Regions from separate parts of the Comamonas sp. lk genome, predicted to be linked through region 3. Evidence: predicted binding sites of a transcription regulator. Region 3 holds the regulator's gene; each other region holds the start of a gene.
What was found. Region 3 encodes HrcA, which represses chaperone genes, less so after heat shock. Its sites were predicted from a motif close to TTAGCACTCNNNNNNNNNGAGTGCTAA; they were not measured.
Positions count from the first base shown of each region.

Region 1: rpoH (RNA polymerase sigma factor RpoH) is a predicted target of HrcA. The motif match lies at 1,960-1,986, and genes of this name have one in related genera.
Region 2: groES (co-chaperone GroES) is a predicted target of HrcA. The motif match lies at 2,181-2,207, and genes of this name have one in related genera.

Region 1 is NZ_UOOB01000002.1:168,331-174,827, forward strand. It holds gene EAO39_RS19595 (TonB-dependent receptor) at 1-1,710, shown strand, start outside; gene rpoH (RNA polymerase sigma factor RpoH) at 2,018-2,962, shown strand; gene EAO39_RS19605 (tripartite tricarboxylate transporter substrate binding protein) at 3,109-4,095, shown strand; gene EAO39_RS19610 (sterol desaturase family protein) at 4,266-5,009, shown strand; gene EAO39_RS19615 (fatty acid desaturase) at 5,010-5,942, shown strand; gene EAO39_RS19620 (beta-ketoacyl-ACP synthase III) at 5,960-6,497, shown strand, end outside.
Region 2 is NZ_UOOB01000001.1:970,417-976,913, forward strand. It holds gene EAO39_RS04275 (hypothetical protein) at 1-25, shown strand, start outside; gene EAO39_RS04280 (SapC family protein) at 109-870, shown strand; gene EAO39_RS04285 (peptidylprolyl isomerase) at 970-1,902, opposite strand; gene groES (co-chaperone GroES) at 2,296-2,586, shown strand; gene groL (chaperonin GroEL) at 2,681-4,324, shown strand; gene EAO39_RS04300 (penicillin-binding protein 1A) at 4,725-6,497, opposite strand, start outside.
Region 3 is NZ_UOOB01000001.1:1,134,841-1,141,337, reverse strand. It holds gene EAO39_RS05100 (CHASE2 domain-containing protein) at 1-889, shown strand, start outside; tRNA gene EAO39_RS05095 (tRNA-Arg) at 964-1,040, opposite strand; gene EAO39_RS22450 (hypothetical protein) at 1,293-1,457, shown strand; gene EAO39_RS05090 (phospholipase C, phosphocholine-specific) at 1,483-3,717, shown strand; tRNA gene EAO39_RS05085 (tRNA-Ile) at 4,048-4,124, opposite strand; gene hrcA (heat-inducible transcriptional repressor HrcA) at 4,187-5,194, opposite strand; gene EAO39_RS05075 (NAD kinase) at 5,224-6,120, shown strand; gene recN (DNA repair protein RecN) at 6,121-6,497, shown strand, end outside.

The DNA of each region.
Region 1 (6,497 bases), on a different contig from region 3:
TACGACCGTATCGAAGTGCTGCGCGGCCCGGCCGGGCTGTTCCAGGGCGCTGGCGACCCGGGAGGTGCCATCAATCTGGTGCGCAAGCGCCCCAAGGCCAAGGCAGAGTTCAACACGCAGCTGTCTGCCGGCTCCTGGAACCGCTATTACGCCGAAGCCGACATGACCGGACCGCTGAGCCGTGACGGGCGCATCCGCGGCCGTCTGGTTACGGCCTATCAGGATCACGGCTCTTTCGTGGATCATGTGTACTCCAGAAAACCCCTGGTCTACGGCGTGGTGGAGGCCGACCTCACGCCATCCACCATGCTCACGGCCGGTGCGAGCTATCAGGAATACAAGGGGCGCCCGGCATTCGGTCTGCCTGCCTATCCCGACGGCAGACTGCTGGACATTCCGCGCTCCAGCTATCTGGATCCGATCTGGAACCACATCACCGAACGCAACACCGAGTACTTCGCCGAACTGCAACACCGCCTGGACAACGGCGGGCAGATCAAGCTCAGCGCCACCTATCGCGAGCAGGACGAGCCCTCGCGCCTGTTTGGTTGGTCGGATTGCGCCGCCGATCCGGCCACCGGCGACAGCTGCCTCATCAGCTGGGCCTACCGCAGCCACTGGAAGACGCATGGGCTTGATGGCTTCATCACCACCCCCTTCAGCGCCTTCGGCTCCGCCAACAACGAGCTGACCGTGGGAGCGGACTACCGCAAGGTGCACAAAAACTTTCAGTACGGCGGCGGCAACGATGCGCCCATCAACATCTTCAACCCGGACAACAACGTCCCTCAACCGACCAACTACAGCTTCTCCAACGGCAATGACAACCGCACGGAGCAATATGGAGTCTATGGACGCGCCAATCTGCGTCCGGCCAGCGGCGTGCTGCTCAGCCTAGGCGGCCGCATGAGTTGGTGGGACAACCATGCCGTCAACCGCAACGCCTATTTCAATCAGTTCTCGGAGACCAACACCCGCATCAGCGGCAAGTTCACGCCCTACGCCGGCCTGGTGCTGGATCTGAACGAACAGCTTTCCGCTTACGCCAGCTACACGCGCATTTTTGCGCCGCAGACCGCCAACGATGCCGCAGGCAACACGCTGCGCCCCCGTGTGGGCCAGCAGTTCGAAGCCGGCCTCAAAGGCGAATGGCTGAACAAGCAAGTCAACGCCCGTGCCGCCATCTTCCGCATGGAAGACACCAACCGCGCGATGACGGATCCCGCCAATCCGCTGTTCTCCGTTGCCTCCGGCAAGATGCGCAGCCAGGGCGTGGAAGCCGAAGCCAACGGACGTATTGCGCCGGGTTGGAATTTGTCCGTGGGCTATGCCTATACCCAGACCAAGACGCTGGAAGGCACGCCGGACGAAAAGGCCCAGCTCTACACCTTCATTGCACCGCGCCACAACTTCAATCTGTGGACGCGCTACCAATTCGGGTCAGGTGCCCTGGAAGGCTTCAGCGTGGGTGGTGGCCTGCGCAGCACCAGCCGCATGTACCGCCTCAACGGTGACGTGAAATTCTCCCAAGGCCCCGTCACCACGGCGGCACTGCAAATCGGCTACCGCTTCAACAAGAACCTGGAAGCGACGCTGACCGTCAACAACCTGTTCGACAAGGTCTACTACCAGCGCGTGTGGGCCGCCTACGGCTCCAACTACTTTGGCGAGCCACGCAATGTGATGGTGACGCTGCGCGGCAAGTTTTAAACCGTCCGGAGCCCAGAACACCTGCCATGCGCGCCGGCTCCCGCCGATACGCATGGCCCAGCAAGCAGGCATCACACCACTTACCCACAATCAGAACATCTATATTTATTTAGTAAAATCATGGGCTTGAGTTCTTTATCGATGCATCACGAATACCGCACTCAGTGAGCGAGATACAAAACTCCCAGCGACTGGGAATTTTCTTCAAGGGGTTTGGCTCCCCCTACGAAATCTGCGGGAACTTTGCCTTTAGCACTCCCTCTAACGGAGTGCTAATATGAAGATCATGGAAGAAAGGAAACCTGCAATGACATCTGCCTCCGGCTCCATTGCTACTGCTTTGGCACCCGCGAACCCTTGGGCTCTGGTACCACCGCTGGGCAACCTGGATGCTTATATTTCTGCGGCCAATCGCTTGCCCATGCTCACCCTTGAGGAAGAGCAGGACTACGCACGCAAACTCAAAGAACACAACGATCTGGATGCCGCTGGGCGACTGGTCATGTCCCACCTGCGCCTGGTCGTATCGATCTCCCGCCAGTACCTGGGCTACGGTCTGCCCCATGGCGACCTGATTCAGGAAGGCAACGTGGGCCTGATGAAAGCCGTCAAGCGCTTCGACCCTGACCAGGGCGTGCGCCTGGTGAGCTACGCCATGCACTGGATCAAGGCCGAGATCCATGAATACATTCTGAAGAACTGGCGCATGGTCAAGGTCGCCACGACCAAGGCCCAGCGCAAGCTGTTCTTCAATCTGCGCTCGATGAAGCACGACATGAAGTCTGACGCCGTCATGGCCGATGACGACCGGGTCATGCGCGACACCCTGACCGCCCACGAAATTGACGCCATGGCTGCCAAGCTCAACGTCAAGCGCGAGGAAGTCATCGAGATGGAAACGCGTCTGGCCGGTGGCGATGTGCTGCTGGATCCTTCGCCCAGTGATGATGGCGAGCAGGCCTTTGGTCCCATTGCCTACTTGGCCGATGCCAATCATGAGCCTGTGGCCATGATCGAGTCGCGTCAGCGTGATCATCTGGCCACCGACGGCATCACCATGGCTCTGGACGCACTCGATGAGCGCAGCCGCCGCATCGTGGAAGAGCGCTGGCTCAAGGTCAATGACGACGGCTCCGGCGGCATGACTCTGCACGAGCTGGCAGCCGAGTACGGCGTCAGTGCCGAGCGCATCCGCCAGATCGAAGTGGCAGCCATGAAGAAGATGAAAAAAGCGCTGGCCGAGTTTGCCTGAACACCAAACTGCGCCTCAGCGACTTAAAAGGCTGAAATGCTGAATCACAAACCCGGATAATTTCCGGGTTTTTTGTTTTCTACTGGGCGTTGGCACACTGCTCGCAACCCCTCACCTTCACAACCATAATTTCCAAGAGACTTGCCATGCCTGTTCGCACTCTGAAGCACCTGTCCCGCCGCGGCCTGATTTGCGCCACCGCAGCCCTGGCGGCCACGGTCATGGCACCTGCCATGGCGGCAGACAACTGGCCAGACAAGCCCCTGCGCCTAATCGTGGGCTTTCCCGCAGGCTCCTCGCCCGACCTGACAGCCCGCGCCCTGGCCGAGCCGCTGGAGAAAAAGCTGGGTCAAACCATCATCGTGGAAAACCGCGTGGGCGCAGGCGGCAACATTGCCGCCGAATATGTGGCCAAGGCCGACGATTACACCTTCAGCGTGATGATCAACGGCAATATGACGATTGCCAAGCTGCTCAATCCCAGCGTGCGCTATGACCCCGTCAAGGATTTGCAGCCAGTCAGCCTGATCGGCGTGGCGCCGCTGGTGCTGGTCGCGCCGGCTTCGGCTCCGCAGGGCAAGGCCTTCATGGATGCCGCCGTCAAGGCCGGTGACAAGTGGAGCTACGGCTCTCCCGGCGTGGGCACCGTGGGCCATCTGGGCATGGAGCTGCTCAAGAGCCGCTCGGCCATCAAGCCCGTGCACGTGCCGTATACCGGCTACCCCCAGGTGTTCAACGGCATTCAGGGCGGCGACCTGCAGCTGTCCATGCTGCCACCCGCTCTGGCCATGGCCCAGATTCAGGCCGGCAAGCTGCACGGCATTGGCGTGACCTCGGCCGCCCGCAGCCCGCTGGCGCCGGGCCTGCCCAGCTTGAAGGATCTGGGCATCAACAACTTTGACCTGGAAATCTGGAATGCGGTGGCCGCTCCCAAGTCCATGCCCAAAGCCCATGTGGAAAAGCTGGCCGCTGCCGTGAGCGAGATTGTGCGCACGCCAGAAATGCGCCAGAAGCTGGCCATGCAGGGCTGGCAAGCGATTGGCAGCTCACCCGAAGGCCTGCAAAACCGCATCCAGCAGGATGTGAAGGCGCTGGGCACCATCATTCGCGAACAGAAAATCTCTGCGCAGTAATCACGCTGCTTTGCAGCTCCTGCTCAAGCTTGCTGTTTGAGTAGCCCAGCCTGGCCCGACTGTCTGTCAGACAGCTGCGTCCGCTATCATGCGCCCGACCGGCATGCGTTTTCGCAGTGCCGTCGGGCGCATTGCTTTGTACGGGCTGCGCCCCTGTTTATGGAGCCTTCATGGACGCTGGTACCTGGTTCACCCAACTCAATGCCTGGCAGGTCATGGCCTTGGGTCTGGTCTTTTTTGGCGGAATTTATGGGCTGGGCGGCCTGGCCATGTCGCTGCTGACGCGCACGCTGGCCGGTCTTGGCATAGGCCGGTCACTCGATACCCGTGCCCTCAAGCCCGATCAGCTGCAGCGCGAATGGCGCCAGTCTTTTTATTCCATACTGGTTTTCGGCCTGGGCATGATCGTGCCCTGGGGCTTTTTGCAGCTGGGCTGGGCCCATCTGACACCCACGGCCAGCGCAGGCCGTATTGCGCTGGAGATTCTGGTTCTGCTGATCTGGAACGATGTGCACTTCTGGCTCAACCACCGCCTGCTGCACACCAAACGCCTGGTGCGCTATCACGGCGACCACCACCGCTCCGTGGTGACCACGCCCTGGTCCACCTACAGCTTTCACCCGATCGAGGCGCTGATGTTGGGCAACATCATCCTGCTGCCCATGCTGGTGCATGACTTTTATTTCTGGTCGCTGGCCTCCGTGCCGGTGCTGAGCCTGATCCTCAACCTGATAGGCCACTCCAACTACGATTTCTTCCCCAAGGTCTCGGATACCCATCCTCTGGCCGCCAGCCGCCGTCACCATCTGCACCATGCACGCCCGGCCGGCAACTATGGCTTTGCCCTGCCCTTCATGGATCAGCTCATGGGCACCCAGGTCAAGACCGGCACTGCCCAGTCCGCCAGCCACTGAATGAGCAAGCCCCCCCATCGCCATCTGCTGCCGCGCCTGCGCCATTGGCGAGACTGGCAGTCTGTGGCGTATATGACGGCCATGCCCGCCATCGTCTGGTGGCAGTGGACGCATGGCTTCAGCTTCATGCTGTATGCCATCGAACTGTTTTTGACGCTGGGCATAGGCGTCATTCACCACAACCACACCCATGCCCGCATGTGGCGGGGGCGCTGGAGCAATCGCTTCACCGACTACTGGCTTACCTTGCTGCAAGGCCACCCGACGTTTGTGTTCTGGCCGGCCCATGTGGCCAACCACCACCGTTTCCGCCACGGCCCCAAAGACATTGCACGCACCTACAGGCCAGCCTTTGGCGGCGACACCAACCACCTCTGGGGCTATCTGGTTCACCCGCTGCAGGCCGCCTGGGTGTTGTACCCGCTGTTTATGCGCTGGCTGAACCATCTTCGCCTGCGCCAACCCGGTGCGTTTCGGTATTGCATGGGCCAGTACGCGCTATGGCTGGGCAGCTGGGGCTGCTTGCTGTGGCTGGACTGGCAAAAAGCGCTGTTCTTCGTCATCGTGCCCCAGTTGCACGGCCTGCACTGGCTGCTGGCCACCAACTATCTGCAGCATGCCCATGCCGACGGCCGGCCGCTGAGCAGAGCGCAACGCAATACCCCCGGTATCGAACTGAACTACGCCCGCAATTTCGAAGGGCTGGTCAACCCTCTGCTTTTTAATATTGGCCTGCATACCGCGCACCATGAGTGCCCGCATGCCCACTGGTCGGAATTGACAAGGCTACATGCCGAAACCTACCGCCAGCGGGTCACGCCAGCACTCAACGAGGGCGGCCTGCTGCCCTATATGGGGCGCGTGTATGTCCTGGGTCTGATCTGGCCCGCAGCCAGAACCCGGCCGCAAATGCCTGCAGACGCTATTCAATAACAATGGTTTGAAAATCTATGCCAGTTGCCTATTCGAACGTATACCTTCAATCTGCCGGCATGTTTTTGCCTGGCGCCCCGGTGGACAACGTCGGCATGGATGCGTTCGTTGCACCGCTGAACCGCATCTCCGAACGCATCAAACGCCGCATTCTGGCGGAAAACGGCATTCAGAGTCGCTACTACGCCATAGACGGCGAAGGCCATACCGTGGTCAGCAACACGCAGATGGCGGCCGGCGCCATTGATGACACCCTGAGGCTGGCGGGCAAGACACTGGCCGATATCGGCTATCTGTCCAGCGGCTCCTCGGGCGGCGATGCCCTGATGCCTGGCTTTGCCAGCATGATTCAGGGCGAAATGGCTGCACCGCCCATGGAGACCCTGTCCGTGCACGGCGTCTGCGCGGCCAGCGTGGGTGCCATGCAAGCGGCGGCCATGGCGGTGGAAAGCGGTGCCCATCGCCTGGCCCTGTCGGTGGCCAGCGAAATGCCTTCGCGGCTTTTCAAGCGCTCGCGCTTTGCCGCTCAAGGCTATGACACGGACTTCGATGCCC
Region 2 (6,497 bases), 160 kb from region 3:
TGATGAAAGCGTTACGCAACCTTAACTTTCCACGATAGAAACATCCATTTTTCCAACGACCTGCCACTAGAGACAGATACCTCAACTCGCACACTCTGCTTCGATACCATGACTTCACAGACCTTGTTTCCTTTGTTTTACGAGCAACCTCGCCCTCTGTCTTCTGGTGAGCACGCGAACCTGTCGTTCACCGGCAACACGGGCTATGCCTACGCTGCCAAGACCAATGCCGTGCCGCTGGTGGCAACCGAGCTGCCAACCGCATGCCGCCATTTCCCCATCGTCTTTTCAGGCGATCAGCCCGCACCGGTAGCAGTACTGGGCGTGCGTGGCGAGGAAAACCTGTTCGTCGATGCGGACGGCCAATGGCGTGCTGACACCTATGTGCCGGCCTATGTGCGCCGCTATCCCTTCATCTTCATGGAGAATGAAGAGCGCAGCCAATTCACACTTTGTGTCGACGAGAAGGCTGCTTCGGTGGTCGATGGTCGTGACAATCCGCTCTTCGATGAAGCGGGCGAACCTACGGATCTGGCGCGCAGCGCGCTTGCGTTCTGCCGCGATTACCAAAATCAGCATTCCTACACGATGGAGTTTGCGCGTGCAGTGGTCGAGGCCGATCTGCTGGTAGAGAACCGTGCCGATATCACTTTGGCTGACGGCCAGCGCTTGGCGATGTCCGGCTTCAAGGTGATAGACGAAGCGCGCTTCAACAAGCTGCCGGACGCAGAATTTCTGCGCTGGCGCGCGAATGGCTGGCTGGCCTTGGTCTATTGCCACCTGTTGTCGATTAATACCTGGCCCAGCTTGGTCAACCAAGTGCAATCGCCGGCTCCTGCTGAAGCCGAAACCGAAGCAGCCGAGGCCTAAGCTCTTTCGCCGCAGCTGTTTGCAGTTGCGCTGTTGCGCATTGCCCTGAAGTTGTGGAGAAGTGAGGCGTTTCTGCTTTCCTTCTCCACCGCTGAGCTATCAGTTGATTTTTTGCAGCGCGGCATCCAGGGCCGCGTTGTCGATTTTCACGTCGGAGGCCGGTGCAAGCTTGCCTAGATACTCATTGGCAAGCTCCCGCTGACGTTGCTCACGCAAAGCGGTTTGGAGCGTGGGCTTGACCTCTTCAAGCGTTGCCGGACGCGAGGCTTGACTGGCCAGAAGCTTGAGCACATGGAATCCAGAAGCGGACCGCACAGGCTCACTGACTTGGTTGAGCTGCATGCCTGCGACGACATCGCGGGTCTCTGGCAATAACTGCGCCAGAGGTAAATTTCCGACTTCTCCGCCTTTCGCTGCACTAAGAGTGTCTTGCGAGTGGGCTTTGGCCAGCGCTGCAAAGTCTCCTTCGCGTGCTTGCTTGGCCAACTCGGCGGCTTTTTTGCGTACGGCGGCAATGGTTGCGGCATCTGCATCGGGGGCAATAGGCAGGAAAATCTGCGCCACTCGATAGGTCGCCGCAATATTGAGCTGGGGCTTGGCTCGTTCGTAGGCAGTACTGATGTCAGCATCGTTTGGAAAGTCCGCAGGCAGGCGTGCAATCGACTCCAGATAGCTGTTGCTGACGATACGGGCCGTGACATCCTTGATGGCCGCGTCGATGCGAGTCTTGACCTCTGGGCGCTCTGCCCACTTTTTTTGCTGAGCTTCGCGCAGCAGAGCCTCGCTCGCCAAGCGTTGGCGCAGCCAGTTATCCAGACCTTCGCGGTTGCTCTTGACTTTGGCACGCTCGCTCTCGGGCATGGCGCGCAATAGCTGCTGGACTTCTGCCGAGGAAATTTGAAGGGTACCCAGCTTGGCAACCGCAGTGTCTGATGTCTTTGTCGGGGTCTGCGCCATGGCGCTGTTGCTCATGAGCATGATCAGAGCCAAGCTCATTGCACTGGGTACGTTACGGCGGGACAGAAATTTCATTGATTATCACTTTCTTGTTGCGCGCTGAAGGCGCCGACGGAATCGACCAGCTTTTTCTCGCTGGCGGCAAGCCTCACGGAATGGAGCGTCTCAAACTCTAACGGAGCCAGGTCATGCGCCGATGGATGTCTGCGAAAAACATCTGACCGTAGCGAAAGGCCGTGCTGGGGTGGTGGTGCAGCTCTGTTGGTGGATGCGCAGTGCAGTTGCTGAAAGTGGGCCTATGACTGAGTACGGATTTGTACCAGCTCTTGAAACTCAGAAAAATTGCCTTATTATTAGCACTCAATGGGGTCGAGTGCTAACAAGCTCTGGACCTCACACTTTTCCGAATGTTGGCAGCTGTTGCCAGCAAGTCTTGTTTCAACTTTGTTGATGTATTTACGAGTTGGTATGAACCTGCGTCCCCTGCACGATCGCGTGATCGTCAAGCGCCTCGAAAACGAAACCAAGACGGCTTCGGGCATCTTTATCCCCGACAACGCCGCTGAGAAGCCTGACCAAGGTGAAGTGCTGGCAGTGGGTCCCGGCAAGCGCAACGACAAGGGCGAACAAGTGGCCCTGAACGTCAAGGTCGGTGACCGCGTTCTGTTCGGCAAGTACTCGGGCCAGACCGTGAAGGTCGACGGCGACGAGCTGCTGGTGATGAAGGAAGACGATCTGTTCGCAGTCGTCGAGAAGTAAGCTCTTCTCCAAGAAACTCATAAATTCATAGCTGTTGGCGCTTCATTGATAAGCGTTAGCAGCCAAATTGATCCAAATTTTGTAGGAGCCAAAAATGGCAGCAAAAGACGTAGTTTTCGGCGGTGAAGCACGTGCACGCATGGTTGAAGGCGTGAACATTCTGGCTAACGCAGTCAAAGTGACCCTGGGCCCCAAGGGCCGCAATGTGGTGCTGGAGCGCTCGTTCGGCGCCCCCACCGTGACCAAGGACGGTGTGTCCGTGGCCAAGGAAATCGAACTCAAGGACAAGCTGCAGAACATGGGCGCCCAGCTCGTGAAGGAAGTGGCCTCCAAGACCAACGACATCGCCGGTGACGGCACCACGACGGCTACCGTGCTGGCCCAAGCCATCGTGCGCGAAGGCTCCAAGTACGTGGCCGCTGGTCTGAACCCCATGGACCTGAAGCGCGGTATCGACAAGGCTGTGATCGCCCTGGTGGAAGAGCTGAAGAAGCAATCCAAGGCCACGACCACTTCCAAGGAAATCGCTCAAGTCGGTTCCATCTCCGCCAACTCCGACGAATCCGTGGGCAGCATCATTGCTGAAGCCATGGACAAGGTCGGCAAGGAAGGCGTGATCACTGTTGAAGAAGGCAAGTCCCTGGCCAACGAACTGGATGTCGTGGAAGGCATGCAATTCGACCGCGGCTACCTGTCGCCCTACTTCATCAACAACCCCGAAAAGCAAGCCGCGATTCTGGACAACCCCTTCGTGCTGCTGTTCGACAAGAAGATCAGCAACATCCGCGACCTGCTGCCCACACTGGAGCAAGTTGCCAAGGCTGGCCGTCCCCTGCTGATCATTGCTGAAGATGTCGAAGGCGAAGCCCTGGCAACTCTGGTGGTGAACACCATCCGCGGCATCCTGAAGGTTGTGGCTGTGAAGGCTCCTGGCTTCGGCGACCGCCGCAAGGCCATGCTGGAAGACATCGCCATCCTGACTGGCGGCAAGGTCATCGCTGAAGAAGTGGGCCTGACCCTGGACAAGGTGACTCTGGAAGACCTGGGTCAAGCTCAACGCGTCGAAATCGGCAAGGAAAACACCACCATCATCGACGGTGCTGGCCAAGCTGTTGAAATCGAAGCCCGCGTCAAGCAAATCCGCGCTCAGATCGAAGAAGCGTCCAGCGACTACGACCGTGAAAAGCTGCAAGAACGCGTGGCCAAGCTGGCCGGCGGTGTTGCCGTGATCAAGGTTGGCGCTGCCACCGAAGTCGAAATGAAGGAAAAGAAGGCCCGCGTTGAAGACGCCCTGCACGCTACCCGCGCTGCTGTGGAAGAAGGCATCGTGGCCGGCGGCGGCGTGGCTCTGCTGCGCGCCAAGCAAGCTGTGGGCACTCTGTCCACTGGCAATGCCGAGCAAGACGCCGGTATCAAGCTGGTGCTCAAGGCTGTGGAAGCTCCTCTGCGCGAAATCGTGGCCAACGCCGGTGGCGAGCCTTCGGTTGTGGTGGACGCTGTGTTGAAGGGCCAAGGCAACTTCGGCTTCAACGCTGCCAACGACACCTACGGCGACATGCTGGAAATGGGTATTCTGGATCCCACCAAGGTGACTCGCACTGCACTGCAAAACGCTGCTTCCGTGGCTTCGCTGCTGCTGACCACCGAGTGCATGATCGCTGAAGCCCCCAAGGCTGACGGCGGCCCTGCCATGCCCGACATGGGTGGCATGGGTGGCATGGGCGGCATGGGCATGTAATTGCCAAGCCGCTGACCGAATGGCCGCAAGGCCATTCAACCAGCCCCTAAAAGGCCGCATTCATTGCGGCCTTTTTTATTGCCCTTTAGGAATCAAACAAGCATCTAGCTCTTTGCCTTGGTGCGCTAGCTGCTCATGTTTTTTGAGTTCATGATGAAGCGGCATTGCCCCGGCCTCTTGCAAGAGGCTTGTGCCTGGCTGCATTGCGGCTCCTGATTCTGTGGTGTGCCAGGCTGAAATCGGCTGCGCATCTGCCGGCATGTGCCCCCACCTAGATGAGCAATGTGAGTAACGGCCGACCGCCATAAAAAACGCCCGGAGCTTGCGCGCCGGGCGTTTGGGTTGTGGCCTTGGCTTTCAGCGAATGAAGTTCATTCGCCGATGCTTGGCTTGATTCTGATCAGTTGCGGAACAAGTCCAGAATGCGGCTGCGCTCTTCGGTTGCAGGCGCAGGCGTGGAGCCGCCAGCCGAGCCTGTGTTGGAGTCGCTGCCGTCCATGCCCAGGTTGCTCACGCCGCCGCCACGGACGTTTTCTTCGTAGTACCAGTCGCCACCCATGTTGACAACGCCTGGAGGTACGGGCATTTCGGCCACGGGCACACCCTTGAGCGCGTGCTGCATGAAGCTGATCCAGATGGGCAGGCTCAGACCGCCACCGGTTTCGCGCGAGCCCAGATTGCGGGGCGTGTCATAGCCAATCCACGAGACCGCTGCCATGGTGGGCTGAAAGCCGGAGAACCAGGCGTCCACCGAGTCATTGGTGGTGCCGGTCTTGCCGTACAGGTCAGGGCGCTTGAGCGTGGCCTGGGCCCGGGCAGCCGTACCCACGCGGGCCACGTCGTTGAGCATGGTGCTCATCACAAAGGCGTTGCGGGCGGGAATGGCCTGGGGCAGATCCGTGACCGGGGGCGGCGTGAACTCGGACAGCACGCGGCCCTTGTGATCCGTCACCTTGGCAATCAGCCAGGGATTGGCGCGGTGGCCGCCGTTGGCAAAGACGGAATAGGCCGCAGCCATCTGCAAAGGCGTCACCGAGCCTGCGCCTAGAGCTAGCGTCAGATATGCGGGTTGTTTGGCGGCTTCGAAGCCAAAGCGGGTCGCCCATTCCTGGCCTTGCTTGGGGCCCACGGCCTGCAGCAGGCGGATGGAGATCATGTTCTTGGACTTGTTCAAGCCCGTGCGCATGGTCATGGGTCCGTCATAGCGGCCGTCGTAGTTCTTGGGTTCCCAAGGCTGGCCGCCGGTGACGGAAGAGCCGAAGAAAATCGGCGCATCATTGATCATGGTGGCAGGCGAAAAGCCTTTTTCCAGCGCTGCCGAGTAGATCACCGGCTTGAAGCTGGAGCCGGGCTGGCGCCAGGCCTGTGTCACGTGGTTGAACTTATTCTTTTCGAAGTCAAAACCGCCGACCAGGGCGCGGATGGCACCGGTCTGGGGCACCACGGCAACAAAAGCGCCTTCCACCTCAGGCAACTGCGTCGCTTCCCAGCTGCCCTTGGGTGTCTTGACGGCACGAATCACGGCGCCGGGACGGATTTTGATATTGGGTGGCGCCTTGGGGCTCAATCCCGATTCCACAGGCTTCAAGCCGTCGCCGGTGATTTCGAAATGCTCGCCGTCTGCACGGGCCGCCACAATCTTGCGCGGGCCGGCTTCCAGCACCACGGCGGCAATCACGTCGCCGTTGTCGGGGTGGTTGGCCAGGGCATCGTCAATGGCATCTTCCAGCTCCTGGGCATTGCCTGGCATGGCGATGAATTTCTCCGGGCCGCGGTACTTCTGGCGGCGCTCGTAGTTCATGATGCCTTCACGCAGCGCCTTGTAAGCGGCTTCCTGCTCGCCGGCATTCAGCGTGGTGTAGACATTGAGGCCGCGGGTGTAGGCTTCGCTGCCGTACTGGGCAAAGATGAGCTGTCTGGCCATTTCCGCCACATATTCGGCATGAATACGGGTGGAGTTGCTGGCCGTGCGAATCTTGAGCTGCTCTTCGCGGGCCTCTTTGGCTTGGTCGGCAGTGATGAAGCCGTTTTCCTCCATGCGGTCAATGATGTACTGCTGGCGGATCTTGGCGCGCTTGGGGTTGCTGATGGGGTTGTAGGCCGAAGGCGCCTTGGGCAGGCCCGCCAGCATCGCAGCCTCTGCGACCGTGATGTCCTTGAGCGGCTTGCCGAA
Region 3 (6,497 bases):
CAACCTGCGCTCCAGCGGGGACGACGACAGCCGCAACGCAGCAGCACTGCTCACCCGCGAGGCCCTGCAGCACAAGCAACTGCCCAAGCATGTGGAAGGCAAGGATGCGCAAGGACGCCACCTGATGCTGCTCGCCCAGGCTTTTGAGACGGCAGCCACTTCCGGCTGGTTGATCACGCTGGTCGATATCAGCGATCTGCGCAGTGCCCAGGCCCAGCGCGACCAGGCCATGCAGTTCATCTCGCACGATATACGTGCACCCATAGGCTCCATCATCACCTTGCTGGAAATGCAGCGCTCTTTGCCTGACGCCTCGGCCGGCGCCGACCTGCTGCCGCGCATCGAAAACTATGCCCACGCATCGCTGCAACTGGCCGATGACTTTGTGCACCTCGCTCGCGCCCAACAGCAAAGTTACCGCCAAGAGGCTCTGGATCTGAGTCTGCTCGCCGATCAAGCGGTTTCGGACTGCTGGACTCAGGCCCGCCAGCAAAAAGTCGATCTACAGTTTTCCCTGCCCGAAACCGAAGCCATGGTCCAAGGCGATCCTGGTCTGCTGCAGCGAGCCCTCATCAATTTGCTCACCAACGCCATCAAATACGGCCAAGCCGACGACGCCAAAGCCACGGCCGTCGTGGAATGCAGCATCGTGCAGCAGGACAGCTACTGGGGCTTTGCCGTGCGCGATTATGGCCCCGGCATGGATGCCGCATCGCTGGCTCGCCTGAGCCGCCCGTTCGAGCGCCTTGAGCAGCATCAGCGCATGAGCGGCGTGGGCCTGGGTCTGGCCTTTGTACGCACGGTGGCCACGCGCCACGAGGGCCAGCTGCAAATTGTCAGCACATCAGGTGAAGGCAGCACCTTTACCTTGCTCATCCCCAAGGTCTGAACTTCTCTCGCGGCCCAACGGAAAGCGGCAAACGAAAAAGCCTCAGAACTTTTCAGTTCTGAGGCTTGTCGTTTTGGTGCGGCTGGCAGGAATCGAACCCACGACCCCTTGGTTCGTAGCCAAGTACTCTATCCAGCTGAGCTACAGCCGCAATACGATGTATTCTAACAGCAGGAAATACGCCCTCAGATCGAACTGAGCACTTTTTTCCAAAACACCGGAAAAAAGTCTGCAAGCCATGTCTACGCACTCCACGGACAAGCGACTAACACCGGTCGCTGTGTTTGAGCCGCAGCTCCATCACTGCGCATGTTGTGCCACACAACCGTCATCGCCATGACACGCTCGATTTCTAGCATTGCGGACTTTCAACAGTACATCGCTTCCCAATGCAAAGGACTCCATGTCGCACATGCGTTTGATCAAGGCACTGACCCTCGCTTGCCTGACAGCCATCGCTCTGACCGCCTGTGGCGGCAACGATGACGAGCAACCCGTTGCTCCGCCACAAAAACCCGCCCCCGATCCCTCCCAACCGGTCAAGCCGGAGTTGCGCTGCGCACCCTGAACTTTCCAATCTTCACGACCACATCATGATCTCGCGCCGCAACTTACTGCAGGCCGGCAAGAATGCCGCCTTTTCCGCCGCTGCCATGGCAGCCTTTCCACCCAGTATTCGCCGCGCTCTGGCCATTCCCGCCAACAACGTCACCGGCACCATCATGGACGTGCAGCATGTGGTGATCCTGATGCAGGAAAACCGCTCGTTCGACCACTACTTCGGCACGCTCAAAGGCGTGCGAGGCTTTGGCGACAGAATGACCATTCCCGTTCCCAATGGCCGCAAAGTCTGGCAGCAAGAGCGCAGCAACGGCACGGTCATCACGCCCTACCACTTGGACGGCACGGCCAACAATGCGCAGCGGGTATCCGGTACGCCTCATTCCTGGGCGGACAGCCAGCAGGCCTGGGACAACGGCCGCATGTCGCGCTGGCCGGTAGCCAAGACCGATACGTCGATGGGCTACTTCAAGGAGCAGGAGATCCCCTACCAATTCGCGCTGGCCAATGCCTTCACGATCTGCGACGCCTATCACTGCGCCATGCACACCGGCACTGATGCCAACCGTTCGTTCCACATGACAGGCACCAACGGCGCAATGCCGCAAAGCGTGGCCTTTGTGAACAACGAATGGGATGCGATCAACGGCGTGCCCAGTGATGCCAACATCGGCTACACATGGAAGACCTACGCAGAGCGCCTGGAAGAAGCCAAGATCAGCTGGATCAGCTACCAGAACATGCCGGACGAATGGGGCGACAACATGCTGGGTGCATTCCAGACCTTCCGTCGCGCCAATCTGGCATCGGGCTTTCCGGTCTCCAGCGGCGGCGCGCCGGGATCGCCCTATTCGAACACCAGCCAGGCACTGCCTTATCACGCCTACGACGCAAGCGCCGACAACGCTGCCAACCCTCTGTATAAAGGTGTGGCCAACACTCTGCCCGGCAACAAGCCCGAGGAGTATCTCGACGCCTTCAAGCGCGACATTCGCGAGGGCACGCTGCCGCAGGTGTCGTGGGTCAACGCACCGTCGATCTACTGCGAGCATCCCGGGCCATCGAGCCCGGTTCAGGGCGCCTGGTTTCTGCAGGAAGTCATGGATGCACTGACAGCCAATCCTGATGTCTGGAGCAAGACCGTCCTGCTGATCAACTTTGATGAGAACGACGGCTACTTCGACCACGTACCGTCGCCATCCGCACCATCACAGAACCCTGACAAGACTTATGCCGGCAAGACCACGCTGGCCGACGCGGACTTGCAAGCCGAGTACTTCACCCATGGTGCGCCGGCAGGCAGCGGCAGCCAGCCCGCTGCGGACGGCCGTGTCTATGGCCCCGGGCCGCGTGTTCCGCTCTACGTCATCTCGCCATGGAGCCGCGGCGGTTGGGTCAACTCGCAAGTGTTCGACCACACTTCGGTGCTGCGCTTTCTCGAGGCCCGCTTTGGCGTGAGCGAACCGAATATCAGCCCCTTCCGCCGTGCGGTATGCGGTGATCTGAGCAGCACTTTCAACTTCAAGACACCGAACAACGAGACCTTGCCCACACTGGGCGGACGCTCCACGCGCGATGCGGCGGACAAGCTGCGTGCCGATCAGCAAAAGCTGCCGGCCGTGCCCGTGCCGCGCGACATGCAGCAACCGCTGCAGGCCGCCGGCACACGTCCGTCGCGCGCCCTGCCTTACGAGCTGCATGCCAGTGCACGCTGCCAGGCCAGCGGCCAGGTGGAGTTGCTGTTTGCGAATACCGGCTCACAGGCTGCAGTCTTCCATGTCTACGACCGCCAGAAACTTGACCGCAATCCGCGCCGCTATATGGTGGAAGCAGGCAAGACGCTATCCGACACCTGGGATGCTGCGCGCGACAACTTCGGCAAGTACGACCTCTGGGTGCTGGGCCCCAACGGCTTTCATCGCCACTTCAAGGGCGACTTGAACCGCCTCGCCGGCACACAGGCCGCACCTGAGATTCGCGTCTGCTACGACATCGCCAATGGCAATGTTTATCTGGATCTGATGAACAAGGGCGGCCAGTCGTCCGTGTTCACCATCACGCCCATGGCCTATCGCACGGATGGCCCGTGGACGGTGAAGGTTGCAGCCGGCGCCAGCGCCGAGCAGCACTGGGAGCTGGAGAGCAGCGGACACTGGTATGACTTTGCCGTGACCTGCGATAGCGATGCCTTCTACTACCGACGCTTTGCAGGTCGCGTGGAAACCGGGAAACACACGGTCAGCGATCCCGCAATGGGCGAGGTGTAGAAGATCGCACGCTGATCTCTGATCGCATCCTTGCGGCGCAGTCCACTGCCCTCCGAGCCAGCGCCGCAATGGGTTCGCGACTTTCATTCGGCAAATCGGCGCATGCCATGACTGCCCTCGCCCCGGTGCACTGCCGGCGCGGGGGCAGCCTGCAACATCATTAAGGAGGCGTGCCTGCGATGACGCAGACGCTGTCGCCCCCAACAGGCAGGCGGACGGCAGCCTATTGGCCAAGGATAGAAAGCTCAGCCTTTTGCCTGTGCCCAGGCTGCGCAAAGTGGAAAAGCAAAAAGCCTGCTACGTTTAAATAGCAGGCTTTCTTATCTGTCTTGGTAGGGCGTGGCGGACTTGAACCGACGACCAAGGGATTATGAGTCCCCTGCTCTAACCAACTGAGCTAACGCCCCAACACCCGCCACAACCTAGGGCTGTAACCGGAAAAACCTCGCTATTGTATGGCCTAACGAGGCTAGCGCTTGTGACTGAGCGCATTGCTCACAAGTTTCGATGTGATATCGACAATCTGGATCATCTTGTCGTAATGCATGCGTGTGGGGCCGATCACGCCCAAGGTACCTACCACCTTGCCATCAAGCTCATAGGGGGCACTCACTATTGAGAGCTCTTCAAACGGCACGGTCTGGCTTTCACCACCTATGTAGATGCGCACGCCTTCAGCCTGATTGGAAAAATCCAGCAGGCGCAAAATCTGGGTTTTCTGTTCAAACAGGTCAAATGCCCGGCGCAAATTGCCCATATCGCTGGAGAAATCGCTGACAGACAGCAGATTGCGCTCGCCCGCAATGACCACATCCTCCTGGTCATTGGCACTCATCACCTCGGCGCTCACATCCACTGCCGCCTGCATGAGGGTGGCAACCTCCCCGCGCAACTGTTCCACCTCGGTCTGAATGCGCGAACGCACATCTTCCATGGCAAGGCCGGCATAGTGGCGATTGAGGAAGTTGGCCGCTTCAATCAGCTGCGAAGCGCTGTAGTCCACATCGGTGAAGATGACACGGTTTTGCACATCGCCTTCGGGCGAGACGATGATGACGAGAAAACGCCGCTCGGACAAACGCACAAACTCTATGTGTTTGAACACGGAGCTGCGGCGCGGCACCATCACCACGCCCACAAACTGGGAGAGACTGGACAGCAGATTGGCCGCATTGGCAATCACTTTTTGCGGTTGCTCTGGCATCAGTTCAGGCGTCACAATCCCTGAACGGTCCGCTGTCAACATGGTGTCCACGAACAGGCGATAACCTCTGGCCGTGGGAACACGGCCGGCCGAGGTGTGAGGGCTGATGATCAACCCCAACTCCTCCAGGTCTGCCATCACGTTGCGTATGGTGGCAGGCGACAATTCAAGGCCAGAAGCCCTGGAAAGGGTGCGCGACCCCACCGGTTGACCGTCGGCGATATAACGCTCGATCAGCGCTTTGAGCAATAACTTGGCACGTTCTTCGAGCATGCTTTGATTTTAATGATGTAATTTCCCAAATGACATCCACGTTTCGCCATGTTGCCTTGATCGGCAAGTACCACGCACCCAGTGCCGGTGCACCATCCGAAAGTGCCAGCCATGCACTGGGCCGGATTGCCACGTATTTACGCAGTCTCGGTTGTGACGTCATTCTGGATACACAGTCTGCCATTCATGCGGGCCTGACCGATTACCCCTGCATGGATGTCGACGGCCTGGGCCAGCATTGCGACCTGGGCCTTGTGGTGGGCGGCGACGGCACCATGCTCGGTGCCGGCCGCCATCTTGCCAAATACGGTACTCCGCTGATCGGCATCAATGGCGGTCGCCTGGGTTTTGTGACCGATATTGCGCTGGAAGATTTTGAATCCACCATCACTCCCATGCTGCAAGGCGAGTATGAGGAAGACGAACGCCCGCTGATGCAGGCCAGGGTCATGCGCGATGACCATTGTGTGTTTGAAGCGCTGGCCATGAATGATGTCGTGGTCAACCGCGGGTCGACCTCCGGCATGGTCGAGCTTCGGGTCGAAGTGGGCGGCAAGTTCGTGTCTAACCAACGTGCCGACGGCTTGATCGTCGCCACTCCCACCGGTTCCACCGCCTATGCGCTCTCGGCGGGCGGGCCCATGCTGCATCCATCGATTCCGGCCTGGGTCATGGTGCCGATTGCGCCTCACAACCTCTCGAACCGCCCGATTGTTCTTTCGGACTCGCAAGAAGTGACGATTGAAGTCGTTGCCGGGCGCGATATCAGCGCCAATTTCGATATGCAGTCGCTGGCCTCCTTGCAGCACGGCGATCGCATCCTGGTCAAACGCGCCGACCACAGCGTGCGCTTTCTGCACCCCAAGGACTGGAGCTATTTCGACACCTTGCGCAAAAAACTGGGCTGGAATGAAGGAGGCGCCTGAATGGCTTTGAAGCGCATTGTTCTGCGTGATTTTGTCATCGTCCAGGCGTTGGATCTGGACTGGCAAAGCGGCTTTACCGTATTGACCGGCGAAACCGGTGCCGGCAAATCCATTCTGATCGATGCTCTGCAACTGGTGCTGGGAGCCAGGGCCGATGCCGATGTGGTCCGCGAAGGTTGCAGTCTTGCCGATATCTGTGCGGAATTTGATAGCCCGCCCCGGCTGGTGCCATGGCTCGAGGAGGCCGGCTTTGCCGCTGAAGACGCACTGCTGCTGCGCCGAACCATAGACAGCCAGGGGCGCAGCCGCGCCTGGATCAACGGCACGCCCGCCACGGCCACGCAGCTGCGCCACCTGGGCGAGCAGTTGCTGGACAT